3 regions of the Oceanobacillus phoenicis genome follow, and region 1 is predicted to be linked to each of the others. Evidence: riboswitches for the same ligand, from Rfam matches in the RefSeq annotation. Region 1 holds a riboswitch; each other region holds the start of a gene.
What was found. Region 1 has a riboswitch for S-adenosylmethionine ahead of ABC346_RS08105 (carboxymuconolactone decarboxylase family protein). Riboswitches for the same ligand answer to the same signal wherever they lie in the genome.

Region 1 (7,181 bases):
GATGGTTACAGTTGGAGGCTATGGTTACAATATGAAGACGGAACCATTGAGAAACATGGCGGAAAAGGCACAGATGTGAAAAAACTTACTCCAGATAACTTCGTAACATTCGTAGATGAACTAAGGCAATTTGAAAAACAAAAATTAGAGGAAAAATAATACATAAATATCCGAACATACTCATCAACGAGAGTTTGTTCGGATATTTATTTTATTTAACTCCATTATTTACAAAACTTGTTGTTGTTCAATTTGTTTAACTTTCCGATGACTGTTCACATGTTCTGCCCACAGACTTCCAGCAATCATAACTCCATAGCCAAGTATAGAGCTATATAGCAATGCGGTAAAAACATGGTCTTGAATCCCAAAACCAGTAAGAATCATGAAGCTACTCGCCCCGACGATTACTGAAGCAATTGCCCCAACACGATTTGCTTTTTTCCAGAAATAACTTAATGTTAACGGCGCAACTACACCACTAATAATTGCCGATGTCCCAAACTGTAGCAATAACGAAAGAGATTCTGGTCGATTAAAGGACATATATAACGAAAGTAGTCCGATAATAAACAACGCAATTCGGGCTACTCGGACTGCCTTCCGGTCGATTTGCTTCGCTGATACATCTTTGTTTTTATAAAGCAAAGGAGCGACAATTACTTTATAAATGTCATTTCCTATGCTAGTCGTGATTCCTAGATACAAGCTATCTGTTGTTGATAGAATAGCAGATACTATACCAACCACAATCAGTACAATCAATACTGTAGGGAAGTACTCCAATACATATGCAGGAACGGCACTATCGGATGATGATAAACCTGGAATTAGAACTCTTGCTGCTAAACCAGCGAACACAGAGAAAGTAGATAAGAAAAATAATGTTACTCCTGCCGATAATGTAAATTTACGAAGATCTTCCTTTTTCCCAACAGATAATACTTTATTCATTAATTGTGGGAGAAGAACGAAACTAAGCAAAAACCATTGTATTGCCATGATGGCGAACCCACTATAAAATGGACTACCGGCAGCAGTCGGAGCAGTTAATGCAGGATCAGCATTATTTAATTGTCCAGTTAGGTTGTCTAAAGTTCCCCATCCTCCTCCAATTGTCCAGAAAAGAGAGATAAAAAGTAGAACGGAAATAACGGACATCACAATACCTTGAATCCCATCTGTAATCAATTGTGCATACGCTCCACCCATACTAATATATAAAATTGTCAATGTGACTCCAAACAGGATTCCCCAATAATATGGAATTCCTATAATTGTTTCAAACATCGTTGCTAATCCTACGTTTTGGGCAACAATATAATAGATGTTAAATAGAATTAATAACGCTACAATCACTTGTAAGGCTTTACTATTATATCGATTGCCTAGCCATTGTGGTAGTGTTAAACTACCTTCATTCTTTTGACCCTGTTTCCAAAACTTTTTCGTTATAAGCAATAGGCCAATCCATGTGACTCCAAAACATCCTAATGTATACCAAAGTACAGATGTACCATACATATACGCCCAGCCAGGAACACCTATAAATAAATTAGCACTAGAATAGGTTGCTCCAAAACTAATTCCAATTATCCATGGACTTACCTTACCTTTAGCAATGGAAAAACCCTTCATGGAACGACTATATTTAGCTCCACGTTTACCAAACCAAGTGATGAGCAAAAAATAACCGACCATACATGCTCCGATGATCCACGCAAGAGTCGTTTGATTATCTGTCAGCATTCGTATCCTCCTTCGTTCCCTTTGGGTAGATTTTATTCCAGACAATCAAGCCAATTATCCAGAAAACGACAACTCCAATAAAATAAAATGTGATCATCTGCTTTTCCACTCCCTTTTTCCGAACTTAATGTAAATGAAGGTCTTCATGTCAACGAAAGTGGCATGATTTTTGTTTTCCCATTAATTGCGAACTGTACCAAGTTGCTTCGCTATATGGTTTTCTGACAAACGTTGCTTCCCTTTCCCAAAGAAATTTTCACGTAATGTAGTGCCTTCATACTCCTTGCGATAGATACCGCGTTCTTGTAACACCGGAACTACATGATCAACAAAATCACGGAACGTATCCGGAGAAGTTGCTAATGCAACATTAAATCCATCTATATCACCTTCAATTGCCCACTTTTCAATTTGATCAGCAATCTGTTCTGGAGTACCAACAAACTTTGGACATCCATTTCCAAGGCCATGATTTTTTATTGCCTCACGTAATGTCCATTTACGATGCGGATCCTTCGTATACAAGTCTAGATTTCCTTGGACTGCTTCTGTTTCAATATCTTCAATATATTGATCTGGATCATACTCGGAAAAGTCAATTCCTGTATGTCCTGAAAGTAAGGAGGCAGTACCCTCATAGCTAATATGATTTACGAAGTCCTCATACTTCGCAATCGCCTCTGCTTCTGTTGAACCAACTATCGGTAACATCATTGGAAATATCTTAACGTCATCTTTATTTCTACCTTTTTCTTGAGCACGTTGACGAATGTCAGCTGAATAATTTTTCAACGATTCAATGGATGTTTGCTTTGTAAAAACTGCTTCCGCATGTTTCGCTGCAAAATCTCTTCCTTTTGGTGATGCTCCAGCTTGAAATAATACTGGTGTTCGTTGCGGTGAAGGTTCAATTAAATGCGGTCCTGGCAAATTAAAAAACTCCCCGCTATGATTAATCAAACGAACTTTCTCTGGGTCAGCAAAAGCATCATTTGCACGATCATAAATTATCGCATCCTCATCCCAGCTATGCTCCCAAAGCTTATATACTACATCTAAAAATTCATCTGCTCGATTGTAACGTAATTCTTTTGGCAACCGTTCCGTTAGCCCCATATTGACAGCTTCACTTTCTAGATAGGAGGTTACAACATTCCAACCAACTCTCCCATCTGTTAAATGATCTAATGTAGAAAGTTGTCGTGCCAAAACATACGGTTGAGCATAGGTTGTAGAAATCGTTGGCGCAAAACCTAGATGCTCAGTCACTGCAGCCATTGCTGTAATTGGTAGTAAAGGGTCATGTGCAGGAAGTTGAACTGCACCTCTTGCTGCTGCATCATGACTTTTCCCATAGACACTATACGTCCCTAACACATCAGCAATAAATAATGAGTCAAATTTACCACGCTCTAAAATTTGTGCGATTTCCGTCCAATAGTTTAATCGATTATGGTTCGTGCCTTGATCCTTGTCGTGTTTCCATAGACCAGTTGAATGAGGTGAAGGTGAATTTTGCACGAATCCATTTAAATGAATTTGTTTTGCCATATGCTCAACTCCTTGTTGTTATTAATAGAAAGCGTCATTGTTTGGTTATCTAGAAAACTATTATTCATCGTATGCATTTAAAGCATTTACACTATGTGCTAATGCAGAACCCGCTTTAAGAGCGACAGCAACAAAAATTGCTTCTGATAGCTCTTCTTTACTGGCTCCGGCTTCTTTTGCATTTTTCGTATGTGAATCAATACAATATGCACACCCAGTTGTATGAGCAGAAGCCACTGCAATCAACTCTTTCTCCTTCAGGGATAGCTTTCCTCCCTTTAATGCAGCTCCATCAAATTTTATGAAGGCTTTGAAAGCATCTTCACTTGTCTCACCGAGTTCTTTTAATCGATTAAAATAGGAGGCTTTATACAATTCATCATCGCTGTTTCCGTCGTATGCATTTAAGCCATTTACCCCATGTGCTAATGAGGAACCTGCCTTTAATGCTGTAGCAACAAATATCGCTTCTGTCACTTCTTCTTTATCAGCACCTTGCTTTTTCACATTCCCTACATGAAGTTCAATACAATATGGACAACCTGTAATATGAGCAACTGCCACCGCAATTAATTCTTTTTGCTTGACCGAAAGCTTCCCTTCTTCTAATGCTTTGTTATTGAAAGCAAAGAACGAATTAAATACATCTGGTGCAAACTCCTTTAATTCTTGAATTCGACTAAAATACGATTTTTTATAAAGACTCTCTGTTTTTGTAGTTGGCATTATAAACTCTCCTCTTCGTTTTAATTTTTCTTGTGAAATTTCGTTTGTCTGGCTTTACGTCTGTTTCGATCCGCCTCCTAAATGTAGTTAACTTATCAGTTTAGTCATATTTAAAGTTTCATTGTTCCAATTATTCTTTACACCCTTTTAGAAGAAATCAAGAGCGCTGGAGCGGAACGTACTCGGCTGTTTATAGTTATCTCGTTATACACAGCACACCATTTCGTAAAAAGAAAAAACCCTTCCGATGAGGAAGAGTTTCATTTAGTGGGCATAAACACTTTTCTCATCTATCAAGCATAAGCTTGCTGGAATGAGCACCATGTTACTTAACTGTAACTGGTTGCTGCGGGATCCACGGACCAGGTTCCTCCCCCGACTCTTGATAAGGAAAATAAATATGTAGTTGTGTAAGATTTGTATATTAGCATAACGAACCAGCAAATAACTGTCAATAGTTAATTTTCGATTAATTCAATGTAATGTGAAATTTGAATCCATCGGACTATTTTCTCGATGTTTATATTTATTCTGGCTCAGACTTTACTCAGTATTCGGTAGCAGCGGCGGGAATTACCATGTACCCTCATTCGACTGCACAAACTGTAGTTTGGTAACATAACATTATTTTATCTTACCGGGTTTGCTCTCCCGTTCTGATTACGGGAACATAAACCGCGTTTATCTTACCAGATTCCCTCTCCCGTTCTGATTACGGGAACATAAATCGCCTTTATCTTACCAATTCCCTCTCCCGTTCTGATTACGGGAACATAAATCGCCTTTATCTTACCAGATTCCCTCTCCCGTTCTGATTACGGGAACATAGATCACGTTTATCTTACCAGATTCCCTCTCCCGTTCTGATTACGGGAACATAAATCGCCTTTATCTTACCAGATTCCCTCTCCCGTTCTGATTACGGGAACATAAATCGCCTTTATCTTACCAGATTCCCTCTCCCGTTCTGATTACGGGAACATAGAATGACTTGACTCATATATCACTACTTCTAATCCTAATTCACTTTTACTACCCTAGTATGTCGCCTCCGAAAACGAATGTCATTAAGGCACTAGTGACAAATCCAACAACGATTGCTAGAATGATTCTCTTCTTAAAGAGCGGTCGATCAATAGATTTTGCATCTACTTTTGTCAAAACAATAATTCCGCCTAAAGATGCTGAAATTCCTGCACTTAGAAAATATATCAGTGGCTCTGATTGAAAAATAAGTCGCAACAACATAGATAGAATTATCGTTCCAATAAAGAGAGTACCTACAAATATGAATACACCTTTAAAACTGATTTGTGGTATTATTTTAGAACTTCTCAACTTCCTCACTCCCTAAATCAACTTAAGGGATCTCATACAAATAGATACCCTTTGTAGGATGAATATATTAATCTATTGGAGTCGATTCACCATTCTCCATATCTAGCATTTTGCGATCGTACACTTTGAAAAACGGAAGATAAATTCCAATAGAAATTGCGATATTTACAAATACTAGAATGATTGATCGCCAATCCCCTCCTGTGGCTAAATACGCGCCAACTGGTGCCGGCAATGTCCATGGAGCTTTTACAAATGTAGGTGAAACAAGTCCCCACGAAGTTGCGAAATACGCAATAGTTGCTGTAACTAATGGTGTTATGACAAATGGAATTATCAATATAGGATTTAAGACAATCGGCAAACCAAAAATTACTGGCTCATTAATATTAAAAATACTCGGTGCTACAACAGTGCGGCCTAAATTTTTTAAGTACTTTGATCTTGCAAAAAGTAACATGACAATAACGAGACCTAACGTTGCTCCCGATCCCCCAATCCATATAAACCACTGATAAAGAGGTTCTGGAGCAATATGTGGTAATGTATCTGCCCCAGACGCAACAGCTTCTCCATTATTTAATAAATACACTTCCCAAAGCGGACGTGCAACTGAACCAACGACAGAAACCCCATGAATCCCAAAGGACCAAAAAAAGGTAATTAAAAATACAGGAACTAATATGCCAAATAGACTGTCTCCAGCAGTTACAAGTGGGGCCGCCATTCTCTCCACGAGTGCATGTAAATTAACTCCCATTACTACAGTGATCAACGTCATCAGTAAAATAACAATCGCTACTGGAATTAATGCCTCAAAGGAACGACTGACAGAGGCTGGCACTGCTTCAGGGAGCTTAATCGTAATTTCCCGTTGCTTACAAAATCGAAAAATCTCCACCGAAAGTATCGATACAATGATAGTGACAAAGAGACCGCTCCCTCCTAAGTATTGCATTGGTATAACGAATCCAAGTTCTTCTACAACAGAAGGTGTAATAGTAAGTAATAATGAAGCCACCGCAATTTGACCACCGGATAAAGGATCGATCTTATACGATTGGGCGAGATTATACCCTATGCCAAACGCAACATATAAAGACATAATAAACATGGTCATTCGATATGGAATTAATATCTCAGCTGCATGTTCGGTTGCCCACTGCGTAATCATCCATGATTCTGGTAAAGGTGGAAATGCAATAATTAGAAAAAATGACCCAACAATAATAAACGGCAATGATGAAATGACTCCATCACGAATAGCTAATAAATGACGTTGTTCCGCTAACCTTGCCATTGGATTAGATACTTTATGTTCTAAAAAGTTGGTGAACTTTCCCATAGATGTATACCCCTCTCATGATTTTATGATTCTACCAACTCATTCATTGTCTTTAGCAACAATGGTCCGCCGAGTGGAGTATAGGCCTGTGGTGGAATTGCTCCACAAGGAACACCTGCCTCATCTGCTTCTTTCTTAATATGGTCGAATCGATGACGAATTTGTGGGGCTACCATCACTACATCCCAGCCATTCTCTAATTCAGGCGCCACTTCACTAGAACCTATTGCTTTCACATCTAGTTCTTGTCCAATTTTAGCCGCTTCTTTTTTTAGTGTATTAACGACAATCGAACTCGACATCCCACCTGCGCAAACAAATAATACCTTCATCCTCCCACTCCTTTTGTATGATCTTCCTTGGCGCATTATTGTCAATATGGAAAAATCAGTCGCCAACTTTATTTCAAAAATAAATCGTTATTAAAATTTATGAAGCTTGTTCTCATTTTATGATTATTGAAAACATACAT
Region 2 (7,181 bases), 790 kb from region 1:
TCTTGCTCATTTTAATATTTCCGATGAGCATAATGGTTATATTCAAGGCAATGGAAAAATAAAAAGTATACAAGTACCCGTACTGAGCTATTACGGAGAGCAAGATCGGATCATTAAGTTACAGGATGTAAAAAATACAGTTGAGTCACTCCCAAATGCTACACTACGTGTTTTAAAAAATTGTGGACATTCTCCACTAGTAGATAATCTAGATGAAATACTTGTTGGTATTGATGAAATGTTTGGCTAATACTATCTAAATAATTCAATAATTTAAATTGACGGTTTCAATATTATTTTCTTCTGTTTGTTTCTCTTGTATTTTAGAACACTTGATTATAGTAGCATAGATTGGGTGGAGATCCTTATTGCATCGTTGGCTGGAAATAGAAACCGAAGTTAAAGACACCTCAACAAGGGTGTCTTTTTTATATAAAGGGATTATTAACATTTAGGGAGCAACCATTGGCATTTATCTGTCGAAGGGTAAGGGGTTAATAAACAGAGCTGCGAGGTGCTGGTCTACTAAATATATAAAGAGTGTTAAATCATGGCTGGCAATAAGTCGAATGAAGATAAAGTTTCTACACTTGAATGTATGCAATGAGAAAAGTGTTTACTGAACAACAGTTTAAATTCGTTGATGGGTTAAGTTGTTGTAAGTGTAATGGCCCAGTTAATCATTCTTTTACCAAACCGGATGAGGAATTAAATAACAGACGTATGAAACATAAAAGTGGTAATGGTTCTATAATTATTCGACTTTTATGATTATTTTTATTTTTGTATTTGCTGTTAAGTTATAGTGCTTTTGGTCGATATAAAGTTCATAAATGCACAATTACTTATAGCAGGAGGTAACATCTTGAAGAAGATAAAAAGAACCAAGAAATCAATAAGTTTAAGAAATAGATTAATAATAGCGTTTCTTATCATATTATTAATCCCAAGTATTGCAATTGGAGCAACTTCATACCAAAGTGCAAAGAATAAGATTGAGGAAAGTATGTTAGACTCTTCCCAAAAGAGCGTAGAAATAATGAAACAAACAATTGATCAGTTTATGAATGACCAAATGGATAGTATCGAATACTTATCAACTGCAATTGATCCATCGGATATAGAAGATAATGCAGATGAAGCGACAGGAAGAATTTTAGAAAATATGCAAACTGCGAAAGATGTAGCTTTTGAACAAACATATGTAGGGACGGAAACGGGGGAGTTTATGAACTTTCCTACATCCTTTAAAAATCCGCCAGATTATGATCCAAGAGAGCGACCTTGGTATCAACAAGCGATGGACAATCAAGGAGAAGTAATTGTCACAACTCCTTATGTATCGGCTTCTTCTAATCAAGTGGTGGTGACTCTTGCCAAAACTACTTCGAATAATAATGGTGTGGTGGCAGTAAACCTTGAGCTGGCTAGTTTAACAGATATAATTAATTCAGTCACTATCGGAGAAGAAGGGTATTTGTTTCTCTTAGATGAAACACAAAATTATATTAGTCATCCCGATTATGAGGCTGGTGCTGAAGCAACCGAAGATTTTTTCACCAAACTATATGATTCAGAAAGTGGGAAGTTCAGCTATCTTTTTGAAGGTGACGAAAAACAATTAGCATTTGCTACAAGTGAGATTACAGGTTGGAAGATAGCGGGGGCTATGTTTAATAGTGAGATTTCATCTAATGTGAGTCCAATTTTAAACACGACAATATTTGTTATTACAATCGCATTAGTACTTGGTGGAGTATTAATTATATTTATTATTCGCTCCATTTCTAAACCGATTTATCACCTTGTAAGTGCAAGTAACACAATAAGTCATGGAGACCTAAGCGATGAGGTAAACTTATATAGAAATGATGAATTAGGTACACTTGCACAATCATTCAATAAAATGCGAGAAAACTTGAATGGAATTATACTGCAAGTAAGAGATAAATCTAATCATTTAGCGTCTTCTGCAGAACAATTGAATGCAAGTACAGAACAAAATACTTCAGCAACAGAACAAATTTCTTCATCTGTACAAGAAGTAGCTGAGGGGATGAGTAATCTAAATAACAATATAACGCAAAGTTCCAAATTAGCTAAGGAAATGACGGATTCTATTCATACTATTGAATCAAGTTCGAAAGAGGTTTCAAATACAGTTACCAATACCATATCAGCTGTTAATGAAGGAAATAAAGCACTGAATACGACAATAGGTCAAATGAAATTTATCAAAGAGAATACACATCAACTATCGAATAATATAGAAGGTTTAGGAAATCAATCAGAAGAAATTAGTAAAATTATTGATGTTATAACAGATATTTCCGAGCAAACAAACTTATTAGCCCTAAATGCTGCAATCGAAGCAGCAAGAGCTGGAGAGCATGGGAAAGGGTTTGCTGTTGTAGCTGATGAAGTAAGAAAACTTGCTGAGATGTCTTCTCAATCAGCAGAACAAATTAAGACAATGATTAGTGCAATTCAGTCGGAAACAGCCAATACAGTGAGTTCGATGAAAGCTGCAACAACAGAAGTTGAAAAAGGAATTACCATTGCACATAATGCGGATCAATCATTTTCTACAATTACTGGTTATGTTGACTCCATAACGAATCAAATTATGAGTGTAACTACTGAAGTTGAAGAAATTTCAACTGCAACTAAACAATTTACTTCTATATTTGAAGGGGTAGCTTCTATTGGTGATACAGTTTCAGATGAGGCGGAAAATGTTTCAGCATCCACACAAGAACAACTCGCTTCTATGGAAGAAATTACAAATTCAGCATCTGATTTAACACTTGTAGCTGAAGAATTACAACAGTTAGTAGAGAATTTTAAACTGTCTAAAAATTAAACAACACATCATAAAACACTAGCGCGAGGGGGGCTCTAAATTATGTTAAGAGCCTCATTCTCATTATAGCTATTATACTCATACGTTTTTCTACGAATTTGGAACCGAGGAAGTAATTGAAAGTTACTTAAAAGTATATAATCTCTTACAGCTAGATATAATTGACGATTAGTAATATGGTATGGTTAGTATCAATGGAACTTGGTTTAACTGTATCTCTTTAATCACTAGATAAAAATATATAATCATATTGACAAATCAGGATTATCAGATTATGATTATTCTTATTATTTTTAATTTAAAATTGAATAACTTATCCAGAGTGACGGAGGGATCAGGACCGATGATGTCACAGCAACCTACCTTTAAGGAGTGGTGCTTCTTCCTGCAGAATTTTTATTCTGAAAGATAAGGTGATGATATGTAAAAACCTTCTTTCGGAATGAAAGAAGGTTTTTTGATGGAGTGTGTTGTGGATGATCCAGTTGGAAAATATCGAGAAATACTATGAAACTAAAAAGAAAAGAGTAATTGGGGTAGATCAAGTTTCCCTTGATATCAATGAAGGGGAAATATATGGCATTGTTGGATATAGCGGTGCAGGTAAAAGTACGCTTTTACGGTGTATTAATGTACTGGAAAGACCAACAAAAGGTAGAGTGATTGTCGATGGCATTGACTTGTTAGATTTAAACAGTAAACAGTTACGCAAGGCAAGGCAATCCATGGGGATGATTTTTCAAGGATTCTATTTAGTATCTTCCAAAACAGTGGTGGAAAATGTCTCATTTGCACTAAAGGCAGCTGGGATTGGCAAGTTGGAGCGGAATAAGAGGACTCTGGAACTATTGAAATTAGTGGGAATAGAAGATAAAGCAAATCAATATCCTTCTCAATTAAGTGGTGGACAAAAGCAACGGGTTAGTATAGCAAGAGCACTTGCAAACAATCCAAAAGTGTTACTTTGTGATGAGGCGACATCGGCATTAGACCCTAGTACAACTAAATCAATCTTAAAACTTTTAAAGAGAATAAATGAAGAAATGGGTATCACTATTGTCATCATAACCCATGAGATGGAAGTAGTAAAAGAAATTTGTGATCGTTGCGCCGTGATGCAAGATGGTAAAGTCATTGAAAAAGGAAAGACATATGACATTTTTGCGAATCCAGTTGAGAGATTAACGAAAGATTTTATCCAGACAGTTCTAGATTTTCAATTACCGGAAGCTTTGTTAAAGCAATGCACTGGAACACTACTTAAACTTCAATTTCGTGGAGATATAGCTGCTGAATCAGTCGTATCTGATATGTTACAACAACATAAGATAAGCGGAAATATTCTTCACGGAAAAGTAGAATACATAAAAGATAAACCATTAGGTGTTTTCATTATGGAGGTAAACGGAGAATCCTCTGAAATAAGTAGTGCTATTGGTTACTTAGAAGAACGCTTGAAGCAAGTGGAGGTGATTCAATATGCATCTCGCTAGTATTTTTGATATACTTCCTGAGCTAAACCAAGCTTTCTTAGAGACCATGTTGATGGTTGGTCTTGGTTTACTTGTTGCATTAATTATTGGACTGCCTATTGGCATTCTATTATATGTCACAGACCAAGGTTTATTTTTAGAAAATAGACTAATTAAATCTACGTTAGGTATTGTCGTTAATTTAATTCGTTCGATTCCATTTATTATACTACTTGTATTTTTACTTCCATTTACAAAATGGTTAGTCGATACAACAACAGGTCCATTAGCAGCATCCGTATCATTATCTGTTGCAGCTATTCCTTTCTATGCAAGAATCGTAGAATCTGCTGCAAGAGAAATTGACCGTGGGGTGATTGAAGCTGCAATTGCAACAGGAGCATCGCCTTGGTTAATTATTAAAGATATTGTTTATCCAGAAGCAAAACCTGGTTTTATTAGTGGACTTACTATAACGGCAATCAGTTTAGTCGGATATTCAGCTATGGCTGGTACTGTTGGAGGAGGCGGTATCGGTGATTTAGCAATTCGGTATGGATATTATCGATATGATGATACCGTGATGTTTACAACAGTTATTGTTCTTATTGTACTAGTGCAATTCATTCAATATTTAGGTGATTTTATTGCAAAGAGTGTAAATAAAAGATAGAGAATGGAGAAGTGAATTAATATGAAGTGGAAATTATTCTTAGTCATTTTAGTTAGTGTTACAATATTGGCAGCCTGCGGTAGCGAAGAAGTTGAAGGTGGAGATGGGGAAAAGAAAACAATTGAATTTGGCGCAACTGTCGGCCCTTATAGTGATATGGTTATAGACGCAATTGCACCATTACTAGAAGAAATGGGTTATGAAGTGAATAATACAGAGTTTACGGATTACGTTCAACCGAATAATGCATTACATAATGGGGATATTGATGCTAATCTTTTTCAGCATAAAATTTATTATGAAGCATTCGCAGAGGAAAATGGAATGGATTTATCTGAAGTAATCATTGTACCTACTGCCCCTATGGGATTATATTCTAATTCCTTTGATAGTATTGAATCAATTGAAGATGGTAGTAAGATTACCATTGCGAATGATCCTACGAATCTAGCTAGAACATTAATCATGTTGGAGGATGCGGGTCTTATTGAAATTAGTGAAGAGGTAGATCCCTTAAAAGCATCGGCTAAAGATATTGTAGAGAACCCTAAAAATCTTGAGTTCCAAGAAGTAGAAGCTGCTCAATTACCACGATTAGTAGATTCTGAGGATGCATCAGCAGTACCAGGGAATTTTGCGCTTTCAGCAGATATGGATTTATTGGATGCCTTAGTATTAGAAGATATGCCAGATGATTATCGAAATCGAGTTGTTGTAAACACAGAAGATTTGGAAGAACAGTGGGTGAAAGATATTAAAGAAATTGTGGAATCAGATGAATTTGAACAAATTATCGATGACAAATTCCAAGGTTTTGGAAAACCTCAGTGGATGCTTGAATAGGTGTATAAAAAAGCAGTCGGAATATAAAACCGACTGCTTTTCTTTATTTCTCTAACCATTCATTAATTAATTCTTTATTCTCTTCGACCCATTTTTCAGCGCCAGCAATGGCTTCTTGACCATTTTCTTCTGCTTCATTGACATAACTCATTAACTCACCAATTTGTTCATCAGACATTTTCCAGTTTTTAAACCATTGGTTAACTTCAGGGAAATCATTGCTGAAATCTTGGCGTGTAGCATGGTGAATCTTTTCAGCATCACCAAATAAATTTTTCGGGTCTTCTAAGTATTTTAAGTCCATTTCAGAAAACACGCGATGTGGGTTCCATAAAGGCACAACAATTTCTTCTTCTTTATTAATGGCGTTTTGCAATGCGGTTAACATAGCTGGTTCAGAACTTGCTATACCTCACCAGTTTGTAAAGCAGTAAAACGTTCTTGAGCTGATAAAGGACGGAATTCTATTGCTTCAGCATCACCGAGAGCTTTTTTTATAATAAAGATTACACTACGATTGTTTCTATCTGATGTGATTCTAATTTGCTATTAAATAACGGATCTATAGGTTGATCTGTTATAATCCGATCTATCTGATCGAACTTTGCAAATACGGCACTTGATGATTTGCCAATTTTTGTGGAATCAATAAGAGCAACAACTTTTGAAGCTCTTCGGACTATATCCTTTTTTAATTGTACTTCATATAGATTAAAGTCTTCTAAGCCATTCTCAAAAGAGAAGGCATTTGCAGAGGTAAACATAATATCAATATTAACGTTATCTAAAATATCGATACCTAAAGTACCCTCGATCGAAGCGGATTTTTTTGTAACGACTCCTCCGATCAAAATTGTAGTGATATCAGGATTATCTTTTAATTCAAAGGCAGTTTGAATACCACTTGTTACTACTGTTACTCTCTTTGAGGATTGATTTAATAGACGTGCTAGTTCTAGAGCAGTGGAACTAGCATCTAGTAAAATACATTGCTTTTCTTCGATAAGTTCAAAAGCCTTATTACATATTTGAACTTTCTCCTCTCTATTTCTTTTTTTTCTTGCATTGAAACTTGTTTCATTTTCTTCATTTATGATTGCCCCACCATGCGTTCTTGTTAGTAAGCCATCATTTTCCATTTTGTTTAGATCTGCACGTAAAGTTGCTTCAGATACCCCTATTTGTGAAGAGATATCTTTTACAGTAATTCTTTTTTGTTCTTGTAATAGAGCAATAATTTTATTTCTTCTTTCACTAGCAAACATTTTCATGAAACTTCACCCTTATAAGTAATCTAGTTTCATATTAGGTTATTTTACAAATTTAATCA
Region 3 (7,181 bases), 500 kb from region 1:
ATTCAGAAACATCACTGATCTTTTCGGAATATAATCCAATTGGTGCAAGAACAGTAGATCCAATGGGAACAATGTCTTCACCACTTTCCTTCACATATTGCCCTAAGAAAGCAATGTGTTGGAAAGCATTGATATCAATATCTCCCTGAGCTAAGGCGTTGTTCGGCAATGTATAATCAGCAAACTCGATAAGTTCGATGTTGATTCCTTCTTCTGCTGCTTTTTCTTTAAGAAGGGGCCATTGAACTCCATCGGCACCATTTACTCCAATTTTTACAGTAACTTCATCATCTCCAGCTTTTGCCTCATCACTTCCACAAGCTGCTAAAAATAATATAAAACTGAATAATGCTAGTAAAATAAATGATTTTCTCATATGATACTCCTCCTAATATAGTTTGATTTAACGACGCATAATTTTTTTGGAAATAGTATTACCGAGCCATTGAGCTACTTGAACCATAATGATAAGTATGATTACGGTGACGAGCATAACGCTGCCGTCGAATCGCTGATAGCCATATGTCATCGCGATATGTCCAAGACCACCGCCACCAACTGTACCTGCTACAGCAGAGAAGTCGATTAACGAAATAGATACAAATGTAAGTCCTAGAATTAATGGTCCTAGCGCTTCGGGAATTAATACAGTGGAAATAATTTTTACTGGACTGGCACCCATTGCTTTAGCAGCTTCGATAACTCCAGGGTCGATGCTAACGAGATTATTTTCTACTACTCTAGCAATTGTAAAACTAGCAACAATTGTCATCGGGAAGATTGCGGCAGCAGTTCCTATTGTCGTGCCAATGACGAGTCTGGTAACTTGTGAGATTGCTACTAGAAAAATGATAAATGGGATAGGACGAATGATATTAATAATAAAGTTCAATACGTTAAAGATAATCTTGTTTTCTAATATGTTGTTTTCACGTGTCACAAATAGTAATAAACCCATGCATATACCTAGAATGGAACCAAAAAATAAAGTTGCGGTGACCATGAGCAATGTTTCTCCGGTTGCCTCTACAATTCGTGGCCAAAATGTACTCCAATCAACTCCCATGTGTATACACCTCCTCCATATCAACAATCGTTTCTAATTCATGAATAACTTGTTGAACTTGCTGTTCGTCTCCTCCAAAAGAGACAATGAGATTTCCAAATAATTTTTCCTGTAGTTCCCGGACAGATCCATATACGATATTAAAGTCGATGTTATGTTTCCGCGTTATACTCGATAAGATAGGGTCAGTGGCTCTTTCGCCTTTAAATAAAACACGATAAAGATTACCTCCACCAGCTTCCGTCCATTCTTTTAGCACCTTCTCAGATGGAAGTTCTTGTTGTACTGAACGAATAAATCGTTTAGTTGTTTCGTGAGAAGGGTTTGTAAAGGTATCAAACACGTTCCCATGCTCAATGACTTTGCCTTCTTCCATAACAGCCACTTTGTCACATATCGATTGAATAACTCCCATTTCATGGGTGATAAGTAGAATGGTTATACTTAAATCTCGATTTACTCTTTTTAATAATTTCAAGATATCCGATGTTGTATTTGGATCTAAAGCAGAGGTTGCTTCATCACATATTAAAATATCGGGGGATGTGGCGAGAGCTCTTGCAATACCAACGCGTTGCTTTTGGCCACCTGATAACTGATCTGGGTAATCTTTTGCTTTATCGGATAAACCGACGAATTGTAGTAGTTCAGAAACCCTTTTGTTTACTTCACTTTTTGATGTACCCGCAAGTTTAAGCGGGTATGCAATATTTCCAGCGACTGTCCGTGATTGGAATAAATTGAAGTTTTGAAAGATCATTCCTATATTTCTTCTGCGCTCCCGTAATTGCTTGGCGGATAATTTACCAACATCTGTTCCTTGGATATGTACCGATCCCTCGGTGGGCCGTTCGAGCATATTTACTAATCGAAGCAAAGTGCTTTTTCCGGCGCCGCTGAATCCGATGATTCCATAAATATCTCCTTTCTCAATCGTTAGAGAGACTTCTTTTACAGCCTCCACTTTTCTTTTTCCAAGTGTGAATGTTTTAGTTACATTCTGAAATTCAATCATGTCTTAACCCCTCACCAAATGATAAAATAAAAAATCCCTCTTTTCTTGAAAGACAAGAAAAGAGGGATTCTAAACCATATGTATAGATGTAGAAGCCATCATTTCTCATCTTCCAAATGCTAATTGCATTTGCAGGAATTGGCACAGTATTCTTTAACAAAAGAATCCGCTGCCGAGATGTCATAGGGCCTGATCCCTCAATCTCTCTAGATAAGAAAAAACGTAAAATATTTAGTTGTTATATTGAAAGTAATTCTAGAGGATAAATTAAATTAAGTCAATATGGTTTTAAAAATAAAATTATTCTGATAAATATTCCGAGTATAGCAAATGTGAACTTATACTAATCATCTTCACTCCGGAGTCTTGCATAAATACCATTTGTCCGATTTAAATCAAGCTTTAGTCCAGCATATGGATTTGCATGTAAATTTTCTTTAATCCATTCTCGTAGAGCGGAAATAATATGTTTTGTTACAATTTCTTGTTTGCCGAATACAGTGGTTATTTCTGCAGAGAAACCGGAATAATCATCATAAAAAAGTTCAACTTTAACTTCACCTGGCTCGATTTCTCGTTGTCGAGCAATATATATACATACAGCAAGAATGATATCTTCTTCGGGAATGATTAGCTTCGTCACTTCCAAAGCTCCTCTTCTTTTTGATGTTGATTTTGTAGTAATAACTTCTCTGCAAACTTCCTCATCATCTAAGCTCCCTTTTCTATGAAGTCGGTCACCTTATTTTACTATAATTATGTCAAATTTATGAAGTGAAACGATTTATTAGTAATAGAAAATATTTTCTGATTAGTATATACGATTCACCGATTTATTCCTGCACAGCGCTTTCCATAATAGAGAAAGTAGCTTGATTACAGTTAATTCCTGCCATACGACCAAATGGAAGTGTTGCTTTTGGTTCACTATGCCCGAAACTTACATTATAAAGAACAGGTAGTGTGGATAGACCATTTTCTTTTAATACATTTGTAATAACTTGTTTATATTCTTCGTAATAGGTTTCTCCATGCGGTTTTGCAAAGATAATTCCATTCGCACTTTGAAGTATGCCCTGTGTAGCATAATTTTGTAACCAACGAGCGAGAAGATCCGGTTTCGGTTCTTCCTCAGAAGTTTCAATAAATAATATGGTATCTTTCCAGTGTTCGATTTCTGGCCAAAGCTTCGTCCCTTTTATACTTTCCAAGGAGTCAATACATCCACCAATTAAACGTCCTTGTATAATACCTTCTCCTTGTAGAATCTCATACGGTTTATTAGGGTAGGTCGTTCGCTTCGTGTCTTTATTTTTAATATCCCATTCTAGGAAATCACTTGTCCAACGCTCAGGTGGTTCGATATCTCCAATTACTTCGTTCGAGAATAATGTTTTATGGATATGTTTGATAGTGAACGGATCCATTTCTACATTCTCAGCGAAATCAACCATGATAGATGGTCCATAAAAGGAGGATATTCCTGCTTTATAACAGAAGAAATGAGATATAGTTGTATCCGAATACCCTAAGAATATTTTAGGATTTTTGTGAATCACATCGAAATCAATATATGGTAATAGACGAATACTATCGTCACCGCCTATGTTAGAAATAATTGCTTTTATTTCTGGATCCTCAAAAGCATCCATTAGATCTTTTGCACGAGCCTCTGGATGTGCATGAAGATATGTTTCTCCTTTTAAACTATTGGGAGTGGGAATCACTTGTAAACCAAATACCTCTTCTAAACGTTTAACTCCTTGATCATAACGCCATTGTAAGTTCTCTTCACCAGCACCTCCCCATGAAAGGGAAATGGTTGCAACTTTATCTCCTGCTTTTAATCTTGGTGGTTTGATTAGCATTTGGATACAACTCCTTTTTTATTTGGGATAGCTAGTATCTCTAAGTTTACCTAATAGAATCAATTTCATAATTAATATCTTTGGTGTAAAATCCTAATATTGCATTGTTTGATTTCCATTTCAGACGGACGCTTTTTAGCAGGTATGGCCTCAGCTAACTTGAAAAGAAGATCACTTTTCAAGTGGATCTTCAGATCGTACTGTTCCTGCAGGAGTCGCCATCTTCCATTACAATCAAAGCCAAGAATTTCTTGTAATCGGAACATTATTATATAAAACATCAAAAAACGTTCGTTTTCCAATAAAACTTAGCAATGATGTAATTGATTCAATAACATATCGTACTCATTTTTGTTTTACAAAAAAAGACAACAATTTTCTTTAGGTTTTGGTAGCAACCAATTAATCACTCAACGTGGTGTTTTACAGCGAATAACGCAGCTTGTGTGCGATCGGAAAGGTTTAATTTCGATAAGATTTTATTGATATGCGTTTTTACTGTCTTTTCTGTAATAAATAATGAAATAGCAATTTCCTTATTACTTTTCCCTTTAGCGATTTCTTTTAATACTTCTATTTCACGATTGGTTAATGTATTTAAACGATACGATGGGTGATGGATAGAATTGACGGGCATTAAATGATTGGTAACTTTTGGATGCAGTTGAGTTTGTCCGTCCATAAGAGAAATAATACTTCTAATTAGATCGTCTGGTTGAATATCCTTTAATTGATACCCTGAAGCGCCGGCTTCTAATGCAGGTATGACATGGTTTTGTTCTGAAAAGCTTGTGAGCATAAGTATTTTTACTTCGGGGTATAATGAACGGATTTTTCTTGTTGCCTCAATACCGTTCATGACGGGCATCATTATATCCATTAGTATCACATCGGGTTTTTGGGATTGTGTAAGTTCAACTGCCTCTTGTCCATTAGAAGCTTCACCGACAATTTTAATGGGAGGTTGTGTTTTTAAAAACATAACTAGACCACGTCGAACAACATGATGATCATCCGCTATTAATACTTTAATCAAGTTTGTTATTCCTCCTTTACAAATGGGATAGTAACTTGAATAAAAGTTCCCATGCCGACTTTAGTTGTAACCTGAAATTTGCCCCCAATTTCTTCTGCGCGGGATTGCATACTACGTAATCCCATGGTAGGCATATCAAATTTTTTATCATAAAAGAAACCTGTACCTTTATCTGAAATAGTAAGAATAATGTTTGGTTCAACTGTATTTATCTCGATAAAGATATCCTGTTGTCCAGAATGTTTTTTGCAGTTGGCCATCGCTTCTTGTCCAATCCTCCATAAAGCCTCTTCAATTTGCGGATCGATTGGCTTGATCCCGCTCACTTTAGTGTGAATATGTAAATCAAGAACTTTTGCATAATTAATGAATGAAGAGATTAAGCCGTTTTCTAGAGAAGGGGGATGAAGTTGTTTTATGAATGTACGCATCTCGCGTAAAGCTTCTTGAGATAAGTCTTGTATATATTGAAAGGTATCTTTTACTTCTGGCTCAGTGGTAATCTCTTGACCTGCTCTGGCAGTTAAGCTTAATGAGAACAATAACTGATTTACAGAATCATGTAGGTCACGTGCAAGGCGAGTTCGCTCTGTAAGTAACGCAATATCTTGTTCTTTTTGGGTCAAATAAATTCGTTTTAATGCAGTGCCAATTTGATAGGCTATCGACTCTAGTAATGCTAATTCTTGTTTATGAAAGTGTGTTTTATTAGGAGACCCGACATTTAATATACCGAATCGTTCATTACCTGCTTGTAAAGGAACGGTGGCATGATGGGTGAGCCCCTCATTTTCATGGTGGTTTTCTCGTAAGGCGGATTCAATGCGCTGACATTCAATAATATTACTAGCTTTTGTTAATTCTCCCTTTCGATAACGATTGACGCACCAACAGCTTTTTTTTTCATTCGATAACAGTTGTTTGCAGTTAGTGCGTGTGGAAGGGCATGACTAGCAATTAATTTTGGATTTTGATCTTCATCTATAAGGAATATCCAGCCAATTTTGAAACCAGTGACTTGTAGTAGTTTTTCAAGCACTTCATGTAATGTTTGAGTTATCTCCGTTCCTTCATTTAATAACTCTGCTATTTCTTTAAGAATAACTTCTTCAATAAATTCTTTGCCAGACATGATATCTCCCTTCCTGATGTTTTTACTTTATAGTATAACATTTTTTACGTGTTTTTTATTTGTAATAGTTCGATAATTTCCTGGTCTGGACCATGAAAGAAGATAGATTTCCAACCATTTGAGATTTCATAAGGGCCCTCTATCGGTTCAATTTTATTTGATTTTAAATTGATGATTGTTTCATCTAGATTATTAATCTGAAAACAGAAGTGAACATAAGGGGAGTGGGAAGGTGGAGAAGAGGATTGAATTAGTTCTAATCTCCACTCTTTCCTTTTTAGAAAGACGATTTGTTCATCGCCAAATATGAGATATTGTTCTACATCCAAATCAAACATCAATTGATAGAATTTCTTGGATCTATCTAAATCAGTAACTTCAATAGCCATATGATGAAATTGCATTATTAATCACCTCTAGAGGGGAGCTTGTAAACTATAAGGATGTTTTTCTGGTAGGATAAGATTCATATCTCCAAACTCATGCCATAGATACCCTTCTTTAATTGCTTGTTCATAAGCATTTAATAGCAATGACTCATCAATAAATGAGGTGAGCATTTCTAAGTGACTTGATTTTGGTTCATGTAATCCGGTAATTAATCCATTTGTAATTTGACGATTAAAGTCACGTTGGATATATAAATTCGTCCATCCGGATGACTCTGCGGTTAGTGCCATTGTTTCAAGTGCACGTACAACCGTTGTACCAACTGCAATGACTTGTTTATAGTTATTTTGGGTCTGCTTTACTAGTGCTACAGTTTCCTTTGGTATTGAATAGAACTCTTCGTTATTCTCTGGAGAATGGTCCCACGCATCGTCTAATAAATAACTAAGACCTGTATGCAACTGCAAAAAGGCAATGTTAATCCCTTTTTTCTGTAAACGAAACAACAGCTCCCAACTAAAAGCACGTCCTGCTGAAGGCATTTCTACAGAACCAGGATGAATTGCATACGCAGTCTGATAGTCATCTAATGTCCAAGGGTGATGAATATATTCGTAGCGAACAGGTTCCCCGTACTTATAGAAATAGTTGTATAAATCGATGTCACTTCGATT

Region 2: linked by a shared signal. The riboswitch ahead of ABC346_RS11875 (methionine ABC transporter ATP-binding protein) and the one ahead of ABC346_RS08105 (carboxymuconolactone decarboxylase family protein) in region 1 are both predicted to bind S-adenosylmethionine.
Region 3: linked by a shared signal. The riboswitch ahead of ABC346_RS05945 (methionine ABC transporter ATP-binding protein) and the one ahead of ABC346_RS08105 (carboxymuconolactone decarboxylase family protein) in region 1 are both predicted to bind S-adenosylmethionine.

What each region holds. Positions count from the first base shown of each region.
Region 1 covers NZ_JBDFME010000001.1:1,605,864-1,613,044, reverse strand. The annotation lists gene ABC346_RS08120 (hypothetical protein) at 1-159, shown strand, start outside; gene ABC346_RS08115 (sodium:solute symporter family transporter) at 229-1,749, opposite strand; gene ABC346_RS08110 (LLM class flavin-dependent oxidoreductase) at 1,930-3,300, opposite strand; gene ABC346_RS08105 (carboxymuconolactone decarboxylase family protein) at 3,361-4,026, opposite strand; SAM riboswitch class I at 4,310-4,418, opposite strand; gene ABC346_RS08100 (hypothetical protein) at 5,059-5,364, opposite strand; gene ABC346_RS08095 (PTS sugar transporter subunit IIC) at 5,432-6,709, opposite strand; gene ABC346_RS08090 (PTS sugar transporter subunit IIB) at 6,733-7,041, opposite strand.
Region 2 covers NZ_JBDFME010000001.1:2,399,119-2,406,299, forward strand. The annotation lists gene phaZ (intracellular short-chain-length polyhydroxyalkanoate depolymerase) at 1-250, shown strand, start outside; gene ABC346_RS11870 (methyl-accepting chemotaxis protein) at 866-2,863, shown strand; SAM riboswitch class I at 3,174-3,278, shown strand; gene ABC346_RS11875 (methionine ABC transporter ATP-binding protein) at 3,340-4,356, shown strand; gene ABC346_RS11880 (methionine ABC transporter permease) at 4,343-5,008, shown strand; gene ABC346_RS11885 (MetQ/NlpA family ABC transporter substrate-binding protein) at 5,030-5,851, shown strand; gene ABC346_RS11890 (glycine betaine ABC transporter substrate-binding protein) at 5,895-6,260, opposite strand; gene ABC346_RS11895 (DeoR/GlpR family DNA-binding transcription regulator) at 6,358-7,122, opposite strand.
Region 3 covers NZ_JBDFME010000001.1:1,108,781-1,115,961, forward strand. The annotation lists gene ABC346_RS05935 (MetQ/NlpA family ABC transporter substrate-binding protein) at 1-376, opposite strand, end outside; gene ABC346_RS05940 (methionine ABC transporter permease) at 404-1,066, opposite strand; gene ABC346_RS05945 (methionine ABC transporter ATP-binding protein) at 1,056-2,081, opposite strand; SAM riboswitch class I at 2,184-2,298, opposite strand; gene ABC346_RS05950 (YxcD family protein) at 2,425-2,724, opposite strand; gene ABC346_RS05955 (S66 family peptidase) at 2,915-3,949, opposite strand; gene ABC346_RS05960 (response regulator transcription factor) at 4,356-4,985, opposite strand; gene ABC346_RS05965 (sensor histidine kinase) at 4,991-5,611, opposite strand; partial or broken gene ABC346_RS05970 (GAF domain-containing protein) at 5,678-5,902, opposite strand; gene ABC346_RS05975 (hypothetical protein) at 5,842-6,117, opposite strand; gene ABC346_RS05980 (VOC family protein) at 6,162-6,521, opposite strand; gene ABC346_RS05985 (S-adenosylmethionine:tRNA ribosyltransferase-isomerase) at 6,534-7,181, opposite strand, start outside.